One region of the Halomonas sp. RT37 genome, then DNA from elsewhere that is predicted to be linked to it. Evidence: predicted binding sites of a transcription regulator. Region 1 holds the regulator's gene; the other holds the start of a gene.
The links. The regulator FNR, encoded in region 1, switches genes on or off when oxygen is low (the NO sensors DNR and NnrR bind a similar motif). The targets are predictions, from matches to a motif close to TTGATNTANATCAA.
Positions count from the first base shown of each region.

Region 1 (5,220 bases):
GGCACTGGAGACCGGCTCGGAGCACCCCATCGCCCGTGCCTTCGCTGCCTGGCGCGACGCCAGCTGCCAGGCCAGCGAACTGCGCAATCACCCGGGTCAGGGCGTGGAAGGCGTGATCGACGGCCGGCGCTGGCGACTGGGCCAGCCGCGTTTTGCCTGCCTGGGCCAACCCGCTACTGAGCTCCCTGGCGCAGGGCTTTGGCTGCTGCTGGCCTGCGAAGGCAAGCCCCAGGCCTGGTTCAAGCTCGACGATCAGCCCCGTGACGACGCCGCCGAGACCCTCGCCGCCCTCGCCCAGCGGGGGCTTGCCATCGAGATCCTGTCGGGCGACCGCGCCGTCAACGTTGGCCAGCTGGCCCGCACGCTGGGCGTCGATCAGTGGCGTGGCGAGGCCTCCCCCGAGGACAAGCTCGGGCACTTGAAGGCGCGGCAGGCGCAGGGCGAAAAGGTGGCCATGGTCGGTGATGGCATCAATGACGTGCCGGTACTGGCGGGCGCCGACCTTGCCCTCGCCATGGCCGGGGCCAGCGACCTCACCCGCACCCGCGCCGATCTGGTATTGCTGGGCGAACCGCTCACGGGTATCGTCGAAGCCATCGAGGTGGCCCGCCAGACCCGTCGCATCATTCGCCAGAATCTGTCCTGGTCGGTGCTCTACAATGTCGTGGCGCTGCCCGCAGCGGCTCTGGGCTTCGTGCCCCCATGGCTTGCCGCCATCGGCATGTCACTCAGCTCGTTGCTGGTCATCGGCAATGCCCTGCGTCTGCGGCGCGGACGCACCAGGCCGACCGCGACGCCTTCACCCGTCACCGCAAGCCCCGGCCCATGAGCATCCTTTACCTGTTGATACCCTTGTCGTTGATCCTGCTGGGCCTGGCGGTCTGGGCCTTCTTCTGGGCGGTGCGCAACGACCAGTTCGAGGACCTCGAAGGCCCCGCCTATCGCATCCTGTTCGAGGATGAGGACGACACTCGCGGTGCCGATGACGGCGCTTCCTCTTCCGAAACGCCTGCGCAGACATCCGAGCGTGATCCATCGTCCAGAGGGCCTGAGTGAACCCTACCGGCCTGGAACTGCCCCCCATGATGGCGGCCTTCGTGTTTGGCCTGCTCGGCGGTGCACACTGTATTGGCATGTGCGGCGGTATCATGAGCGCCCTGACCTTTGCCATCCCCCCCAGCATGCGTCAACCTTGGCGGGTGAGCACACTTGTGCTCGGCTACAATGTAGGTCGTATCACTAGCTACTGTGTGGCGGGCGCTCTGGTTGCCACCCTGGGTTCGGTGATCGGCCTTTCGCCGACCCTGCGTGGCCTGATGCAGATCGTCGCCAGCCTGATGTTGATCCTGATGGCGCTTTACATTGCCGATCTATGGAAAGGCCTGCGTCACGTCGAGGCACTGGGACGTCACCTCTGGAGGTACCTGGAACCCGCAGGCAGACGCCTGTTGCCGGTGGTGCGTCTGCCCCAGGCGGTGGCGCTGGGCGCCATCTGGGGCTGGCTGCCCTGTGGCCTGGTGTACTCGATGCTGGCCTGGAGCCTGGCACGGGCCGAGCCCCTCGAGGGCGCACTGCTAATGGCGAGCTTCGGTCTTGGCACGCTTCCGGCGCTGGTGGTGACGGGCCTCGCCGCCAGACAAATGCAGGCCCTGCTGGCGCATCGGGCAACACGCCTTGTCGCCGCTGGCATGATCATCGCCTTTGCCGTCTGGCAACTTTGGACTGGGCTGCATCAATGACGCATCCTACCTCTAAGTTATTAATCCTAAAGAGGTAGACGCCACTTTTAGCTGATCTGAGGGTGTAGAATAGTGCCATCAACGTGCTGTACGGGCGACGTCTGTTCTCCCCATGGCCCAGTCAATATCGATCCCAGATCCACAGGAGCTGCGAATGAGTCCTACGGCCCAAGATCGGCGGCGTCCCATGCTGCATGAGACTCGCTGTGAGTCCTGCAGCCTGAGTTCCTTGTGCCTTCCGCTGTCGCTGGAGACCGCCGACCTCGAGCGCTTCGATTCCATCATCCGTCGTCACCCGCCGATCAAGAAAGGCACACGATTGGTCGAGCAGGGAGATCGCTTCACCAGCGTCTTCGCGGTCCGATCGGGGAGTCTCAAGCAGATCACCACCGAAGGCAGCGGCGAAGCTCAGTTGACCAACTTCTTCCTGCCCAGTGAACTGGTTGGCCTGGATGGCATCGACGACGGCCGCTATCCCGGCAGCGTGGTGGCGCTGGAGACCACCACGGTGTGCGAGATTCCCTTCGACCGCCTCGATGCGCTGACCCAGACCCTACCGGAGCTGCGTGCCCAGCTGTTTCGCACCCTGAGCAAGGAGCTGCGAGAAGACCGCCGGATGATGCAGCTGCTGTCACGCAAGACCGCCGATCAGCGCCTGGCCTGCTTCTTCCTCGGCTTGTCGGACCGCTTCCGCCGCCGCGGCTATTCACCGTTCAGCTTCCGCCTGTCCATGTCCCGCGCCGACATCGGCAATCACCTGGGGCTGGCGGTGGAAACGGTCAGCCGTATCCTCGGGCGTTTCCAGCAGCAGGATCTGGTGGCGGTATCGGGACGTGAGGTCAATATCCTCGACCTGACCGCGCTGTCGACCCTGGCCGACACCGAAGTTACCTGAGCGGGCCTGGCGGCAGTGTGCCGGGCTTGGCCGGCAGGGCCCGGTATCCAGGATCTGGAAAGCAAAGCGTAATAGATGGCGTGTGACAAGAAAGAGGCCGCATCCGGAGATGCGGCCTCTTTCGCTGTCATGGCATCATGCACATTCGCTGCTGGCGAGATCAGCCGGCATCCACCACGTCGATGCGCCGGGCCTGGCGTTCGGCCTGTACGGCCTCCAGCCCCTCGAAGTCGAACAGTTGCCGATCCGCCAGCTGCGACGGCGCCACATTGGTCACCGCCTTGAACATGCTCTCGAGGCGCCCGGGATGCTTGACCTCCCACTCGGCCAGCATCTCCTTGACCACCTGGCGCTGCAGGTTGGGCTGGGAACCACACAGGTTGCACGGGATGATCGGGAACTCCATCGCCTCGCTGTAGGCCTGGATATCGGCCTCGCGGCAGTACGCCAGCGGACGGATGACGATGTTCTTGCCGTCGTCGGAGAGCAGCTTGGGCGGCATCGCCTTGAGGCTGCCACCGAAGAACATGTTCAGAAACAGCGTCTCGAGAATGTCCTCGCGGTGGTGGCCCAGAGCGATCTTGGTCGCCCCGATCTCCTCGGCGAAGCCATAGAGAGAGCCGCGCCGCAGGCGTGAGCAGAGCGCGCAGGTGGTCTTGCCCTCCGGCGTCTTCTCCTTCACCACCGAATAGGTGTCGCGCTCGAGGATGTGGTAGTCCACGCCGATGCTGTCCAGATAGTTCGGCAGCACATGCTCCGGAAAGCCCGGCTGCTTCTGATCCAGATTCACCGCCACCAGCGAGAAGTTGACCGGCGCGTTGCGCTGAAGGCTGCGCAGGATCTCGAGCATGGTGTAGCTGTCCTTGCCACCAGACAGACACACCATGATCTTGTCGCCTTCCTGGATCATGCCGTAGTCGATGATGGCGTTGCCGGCCTGGCGGCGCAGGCGCTTCTGCAGCTTGTTGAATTCACGCCGTGCCTTGGCCTGAACTTGGGCTTCCGTCTGATCGCCACCCGCAGCAGGGTCGGCCGGGCTGACGCCGGCATCGATCGAGAGATGGTCATCCTCGGGGGTACGGGGATCGAACAGGGTGGCGGAGGCGGACTGTGGCGACATGGGAGCGGGACATCACGGCTGAAAATGAAAGAGGCGCCAGTCTACCATCCGGACGCTTTAGTGGCGAAGAGGTCAGCGACCGCTTACCCCGACGAGGACAATACGGCAGGGGCTTTTCGTCGGCGGCACATCGGAAACCGCCAAGGACGACACCGCCGTAGTGGCGCTCTTGCGCGTCGTGGCCTGGTCTGGCCTGGCAAGTCGAAGAACGCAAGTGCCTGTCAGCCAGGCCCTAGGCGCTGTCCGAAAAGTCGACGAGCGAAGGTTAGACAAGGCAAAAATCGGTGAGAAAGCGCAGTTTACGGGGTGTAAATGAGCATTTTGACCGGGCTGGCGCACCAGCCGATTTTTAACGCCGTATTACCGAGCGCAGGCACTTTTCAGACAAGCCCTAGACGACGTTCAGCGCCAGCAGATAGCGCACCACCACGCCCAGCAACAGCAGCAGGATGCCGGCACGTTGCCAGCCAAACTCGCGCACGGTCAGGGTCAGGCGCTTCTCCCAGAACTTGACCATGCCCCACAGGTCCCGGGTACGGCGATAGTACTGGAGGTAGGCCACCAGCACCGAGACCAGGCCCAGCGCCAGCAGCGTGGGCTCGAGAAGGGTCAACATGGCGTGCAGACTCATGACAGGATCTCCTTGCAGGTGAATGGTTGCCGGTGCGGGCGGCACCGGGTCAGCGCGGATGACGGCACCGGGTCAGCGCGATGGCGCCGTGAGTGCCCCGCTCTCCAGGCGCAGATGCATCAGCGCCGTGGTGACGGCGTCGCCCAGGGCCGTATGGCGTCCCATGATCGGGACTCCAAGTCGCTCTGCCAATTGTTCAAAGGTCGGCTGCACCTCGATTTCCGGGTGACTTCGGCGCAGCCGCTTGCGGTACTGCTGGGCCACGTCGATGGTGGCGTTGGGCAGCGAGAAGCCAAACTCCGCCTTCAGGTAGCGATCCAGCATGGCCAGGTCGAAGTCGATACACCAGCCGACCAATGGGCGATTGCCGATAAATTCCAGCAGCGTCGTCAAGGCCTCGCGTACCTCGAGGCCGCCTTCCAGGTCGACCCCTCGCAGGCGATGGATGCAGATGGAGTCACCACTCAGACTGGCAGGACGCGCGAGCCGCAGGTCCAGCGACTCGCTGGTCAAGACGCGATCGTCACGGATGCGCACCGCAGCGATGGACACCAGCTCCGCATGACGGGTATCCAGACCGGTGGTTTCGCAGTCCAGGGACACCAGCTCATCGCCGGTATAGGGATTGAACAGCCAGGCGAAATCGCCATCGGCCTGCCGACGCCTGTCGGCCACACGCCTGATCGCTCTCAGCATCGGGTACTCTCCCAAGCGAAACCATTGACGCCAAGGCAGCTTGCCCTGGGGGGCTGCCTCGACACTCATGCATACTCCAGGTGATAGCGGTGGGACAGGCTGGCCTTGAACTCCTTGACCAGATGCAGCGCCTCGCGCA
Region 1 is NZ_CP098827.1:774,190-779,409, reverse strand. It holds gene NFG58_RS03540 (heavy metal translocating P-type ATPase) at 1-829, shown strand, start outside; gene ccoS (cbb3-type cytochrome oxidase assembly protein CcoS) at 826-1,056, shown strand; gene NFG58_RS03530 (sulfite exporter TauE/SafE family protein) at 1,053-1,739, shown strand; gene fnr (fumarate/nitrate reduction transcriptional regulator Fnr) at 1,894-2,634, shown strand; gene ttcA (tRNA 2-thiocytidine(32) synthetase TtcA) at 2,795-3,754, opposite strand; gene NFG58_RS03515 (hypothetical protein) at 4,146-4,385, opposite strand; gene NFG58_RS03510 (3'-5' exonuclease) at 4,458-5,150, opposite strand; gene NFG58_RS03505 (DUF294 nucleotidyltransferase-like domain-containing protein) at 5,147-5,220, opposite strand, start outside.

Region 2 (5,220 bases), 2.3 Mb from region 1:
CCAACGCCGCCGACGCCTGCGACAAGCTGCGTTATCAGGCGCTGGACAATGATGCGCTCTACGAGGGCGACAGCGAGCTGCGCGTCGAGATCGAGCACGACAGCGAGGCCGGCACCGTCACCCTTCGTGACAACGGTATCGGCATGAACCGCGAGGACGTGATCGCCAACCTGGGCACCATCGCCAAGAGTGGCACCGCCGAGTTTCTCAAGCAGCTTTCCGGCGAACAGCAGAAGGACGCCCGGCTGATCGGCCAGTTCGGGGTCGGCTTCTATTCAGGCTTTATCGTCGCCGACGAGATCACCGTGCGTACCCGCAAGGCCGGTGACGCCGCCGATGCCGGCGTCGAGTGGCGCTCGAAAGGCGAGGGCGAGTTTGTGGTCGCCGAGATCGAGCGCGAGAAGCACGGCACCGAGATCATCCTCCACCTCAAGGAGGACGCCAGGGAGTTTGCCGACGACTATCGCCTGCAGAGCCTGGTGCGCAAGTACTCCGACCATATCGAAGTACCGGTGAAGATGCCGCGTACCGAAAAGGCCACCGACGACGATGGCAACGAGGTCGACGGTAGCGAGGTCACCACCTGGGAGACCGTCAACGAGGCGACCGCGCTGTGGGTGCGGCCCAAGAGCGAGGTCTCCGAGGACGAGTACAAGGCCTTCTACAAGCACGTGGCCCACGACTTCTCCGACCCCCTGACCTGGAGCCACAACAAGGTCGAGGGCAACCTGGAGTACACCAGCCTGCTGTACGTGCCGGGCCGCGCACCCTTCGACCTGTACGAGCGTGACGGTGCCCGTGGGGTCAAGCTGTACGTCCAGCGCGTGTTCATCATGGACGACGCCGAGCAGTTCCTGCCGCTGTACCTGCGCTTTATCAAGGGGGTGCTGGACACCCGCGATCTGTCGCTGAACGTATCCCGTGAGCTGCTGCAACAGGACCCGAAGGTAGAGAAGATCAAGTCCGCGCTGACCAAGCGTGCCCTGGACATGCTCAAGAAGCTGGCCAAGGACAAGGAAGCCTACCAGACGTTCTGGAACACCTTCGGTTCGGTGCTCAAGGAAGGTCCGGCGGAGGACTACGCCAACCGCGACAAGATCAGCGGACTGCTGCGTTTCTCTTCCACCCACACCGACAGCGCCACCCAGGATCAGTCCCTGGCCGACTACGTGGAGCGGATGAAGGAAGGTCAGGACAAGATCTACTACATCGTCGCCGATGGCTTCAACGCCACCAAGAACAGCCCCCACCTGGAAATCTTCCGCAAGAAGGGCATCGAGGTGCTGCTGCTCCACGATCGCATCGATGAGTGGCTGATGAGCCATCTCACCGAGTTCGATGGCAAGAAGTTTGCCGATGTTGCCAAGGGCGATCTGGACCTGGGGGACGTCGAGGACGAGGACGAGAAGAAGGCCCAGGAGGAGACCGCCAAGTCCAAGGAGGATCTGGTCAAGCGGGTCAAGGAAGCGCTCGGCGAGGAGGTCCAGGAGGTCAAGATCACCCACCGCCTGACCGATTCACCTGCCTGCGTGGTGCTACCCGAGCACGAGATGGGCTTCCAGATGCGCCGTATCATGGAGGCTGCGGGCCAGAGCCTGCCCGAGGTCAAGCCGATCCTCGAGCTCAACCCGGACCACGCCCTGGTCGCTCGCCTGGAAGGGGCCGACGGTGACGGCTTCGGTGATCTGGCGCGGATCCTGCTCGATCAGGCGATCATCGCAGAGGGTGGTCATCTCGACGATCCGGCCGCCTACGTCAAGCGTCTCAACGCCCTGCTGAGTGCCTGACAAGCTGGCTGCCTACGTCAAGAGCTCAAGCGCCCCAACCACGACGCCACCTTCGGGTGGCGTCGCTGCGTTCAGGCAACTGCAAGGCGACGTCCTTGCCGCGCCGATGGCGGTTGTTCAGTGTTTCAGGCTGGCGAAGAGGTCGGGGCACTGGCGCTGAAGCTCCCTGTCGTCGAGCATGGCCTCACGCTGACGCTGGATGGCGTGACCTCGGCGCTTGAGCACCGCATCGATGTCATCGCCGCTGGCGCAGCTCACCTTGAGCAGGTTGATCAGTGCGTCCAGCCGCTGGGGAGAACTCGCCAGGGCCGCCTCGATATCCGCCCGGGCCCTGTCGTACTGGCCCAAGCGGTAGTAGGCGTAGCCGCGGTAGGAGAGCGCGTCGTTGTTGTTCGGGTCGATCGCAAGCGCCCGGGTGTAGTCGGCCACCGCCCCCTCGAAGTCGCGCTCGATGCGCTTTTCACGTCCTGCGCTGACCTGCTGCTGGGCCGACTGCATGGGGGCCTGGCGGGTGATGATGGTCAGGTAGCGCGGGGCCACGTCGCTGCCGAGGGCCAGTGCGGCCTCGAAGTAGCTTCGAGCCTTGTCGAGCTCTCCGGCGGAAAAGGCGTTGATGCCAGCGTTGTTGAGAGCCTTCAGGCGCACCTCACGCAAGCCGTCATGACCTTGACTCGCCCTGAGCGCCTGCTCGAACAGCGCTGAGGCGTCAGCGTGGCGGCCTTCCCGATACAGAATCCAGCCCTGGGCGTTCAAGCCTTCCATCCGGGCCAGCGGATCAGGACTTTCGAGCAGAGGCCGTAGTTCGCGCAGGGCGGCCTGGTTGTCACCCTGCTGCAACAGCGCCTTGGCCCTGGACAGCGGGGCCTGCTGGGCAATCACCGGCCACGCCACCCCGACGCTCAGCAGCACGATCAGCAGGGCGTTTATCGTAGACGTGGGGTGGCGCCGTCGTTTTCCCTTCGCTGGCCCGGCCAGGTCTGTCGCCATCGCGCGCGACGCCAAGGCGCCCTGCCTGTTCTTCATTAGAAGCCTACCTGCGGAGAATCTCGCTCCGCTGCAGCGATGACGTCGGCCAGTTGGCTCTTCAAGGCGTCGCGCTCCTGCTCGATGGCGATCAGCCGGCCGTGCAGATCGTTGTTCAAGATGCGCAGCACATTGTCGTCCTGGACCTTCAGCACGACCGTGCCCCGGCCATCCAGCGGCATGTCCCGCTCCTGCAGACGGATGACCGGCAGTACGCCTTCCGGCGGGGCGATGGAAAGATTGACCTGGCTCGAGGGTTTCATCATTGCCATGGCCAGCCCGCCGACGAAGAACAGCAGACTCAGCGCCATGAACAGCCTGGCGTTCTTGGAGATCTCCTGCAGATAGCGAATGCGCAACTCGGTGCCCTCACTGGTCTCGCCAGAGCGCTCATTGAGCAACAGGGTGTGGGTCTTGTTGAGCAGGTGGTAGCCGAGGATCAGCAGCACCACGGCGAAGCCTGGCAGACCGTACTCCAGAAGCGTGGGAAAGCTGTTCATCACGGGCACCCGGCGGTGGGACAGGGCTCAGGCCTACGTATGCCCTTGTCAGCATAGCGCAGGCGGCCGTCCTCGCCGCGCGAAATTGGCCTGGTACAGGTTTCTTGGCCGCTTCGCTCGCGCTGTATCGCCGTCCCGTGGCGCCATGATGCGGGTCAAGTAGGGGCGACGGGACTACTGCTAAGGTCGAATTGTGCTCTCGAGGGCAGGTGTTTTTTCGCCGATCGAGAAGCGTGCAGCACACCCGCCGCCTCCGATGCGGCGACCGCTGCTGCCACCGAACAGGCGGGCCGGCTGCCATCTCCGAGGGATGGCCGTCGCTCAGCATGCAGGACTAGCGTTGTCATTTACTCTGTTGAGGTGCAAGTCGATGAAAGAGCAATTCGCGCAAGCGTGGGAAGGGTTTGCCGGGGGCGAGTGGAAGAAGGACGTCGACGTACGAGACTTCTTGCTGGCCAATGTGACGCCCTACGAGGGTGACGAGCGTTTCCTGGTCAGCGAGCCGGCGGCCAGCACTCGCGAGCTATGGGACACTGTGATGGAAGGCGTCAAGCAGGAAAACGTCACCCATGCACCGCTGGACTTCGACACCTCGCTGGTCTCGACCATCACCGCTCATGACGCCGGCTATATCGATCAGCGTCTCGAGACCATCGTTGGACTGCAGACCGACGCGCCGCTGAAGCGGGCGATCATGCCCAACGGCGGCATCAAGATGGTGGAGGGCTCATGCCAGGCCTACGGTCGTGAACTCGATCCTCAGGTCAAGAAGGTCTTCACCGAATTTCGCAAGACCCACAATCAGGGGGTGTTCGATGTCTACACCCCGGACATCCTCAAGTGTCGCAAGTCAGGGGTGCTGACTGGACTGCCGGACGCCTACGGTCGTGGACGCATCATCGGTGACTACCGCCGGGTCGCCCTTTACGGTGTCGATTTCCTGATGCGTGACAAGCAGGCGCAGTTTGCCTCGCTGCAGCAGCGCTTCGAACAGGGCGAGGACCTGGAGGCGGTGATCCAGCTGCGCGAGGAAGTCGCCGAGCAGCATCGTGCACTCGGCCAGCTCAAGGAAATGGCCGCCAAGTACGGCTTCGACGTCTCGGTCCCGGCTGCCACCGCCCAGGAGGCCATCCAGTGGACCTACTTTGGCTACCTGGCGGCAGTGAAGTCGCAAAACGGCGCCGCCATGTCACTGGGACGTACTTCCAGCTTCCTCGATATCTACCTGGAGCGTGACCTGCGCCAAGGCGTGATCGACGAAGCCCGCGCCCAGGAGCTGGTCGATCACTTCATCATGAAGCTTCGCATGGTGCGCTTCCTGCGCACCCCTGAGTACGACGAGCTGTTCTCCGGCGACCCGATCTGGGCCACCGAATGCCTGGGCGGGATGGCGCTTGACGGACGCACCCTGGTCACCCGTACCAGCTTCCGTTTCCTCAATAGCCTCTACACCATGGGTCCGAGCCCGGAGCCCAACCTCACGGTGCTGTGGTCTGAGCAATTGCCCGACGGCTTCAAGCGTTACTGCGCCAAGGTGTCCATCGATACCTCGTCGATCCAGTACGAGAACGATGATCTGATGCGCGTGGACTTCGCCTCCGACGACTACGCCATCGCCTGCTGCGTGTCTCCCATGGTGATCGGCAAGCAGATGCAGTTCTTCGGTGCCCGGGCCAACCTGGCCAAGACGCTGCTTTACACGATCAACGGCGGCGTCGACGAGAAGCTGAAGATCCAGGTCGGCCCCAGGAGTGAGCCGATCGCCACCGAGGTGCTCGACTTCGACGAGGTGTGGGCGCGCATGGATGGCCTGATGGACTGGCTGGCACGCCAGTACGTGACCGCCCTCAATGCCATCCACTACATGCACGACAAGTACAGCTACGAGGCAGCGCTGATGGCGCTGCACG
Region 2 is NZ_CP098827.1:3,435,104-3,440,323, reverse strand. It holds gene htpG (molecular chaperone HtpG) at 1-1,787, shown strand, start outside; gene NFG58_RS14980 (tetratricopeptide repeat protein) at 1,905-2,810, opposite strand; gene NFG58_RS14975 (hypothetical protein) at 2,810-3,310, opposite strand; gene pflB (formate C-acetyltransferase) at 3,681-5,220, shown strand, end outside.
Region 2: the regulator FNR is predicted to act here: its motif matches at 3,456-3,469, upstream of pflB (formate C-acetyltransferase).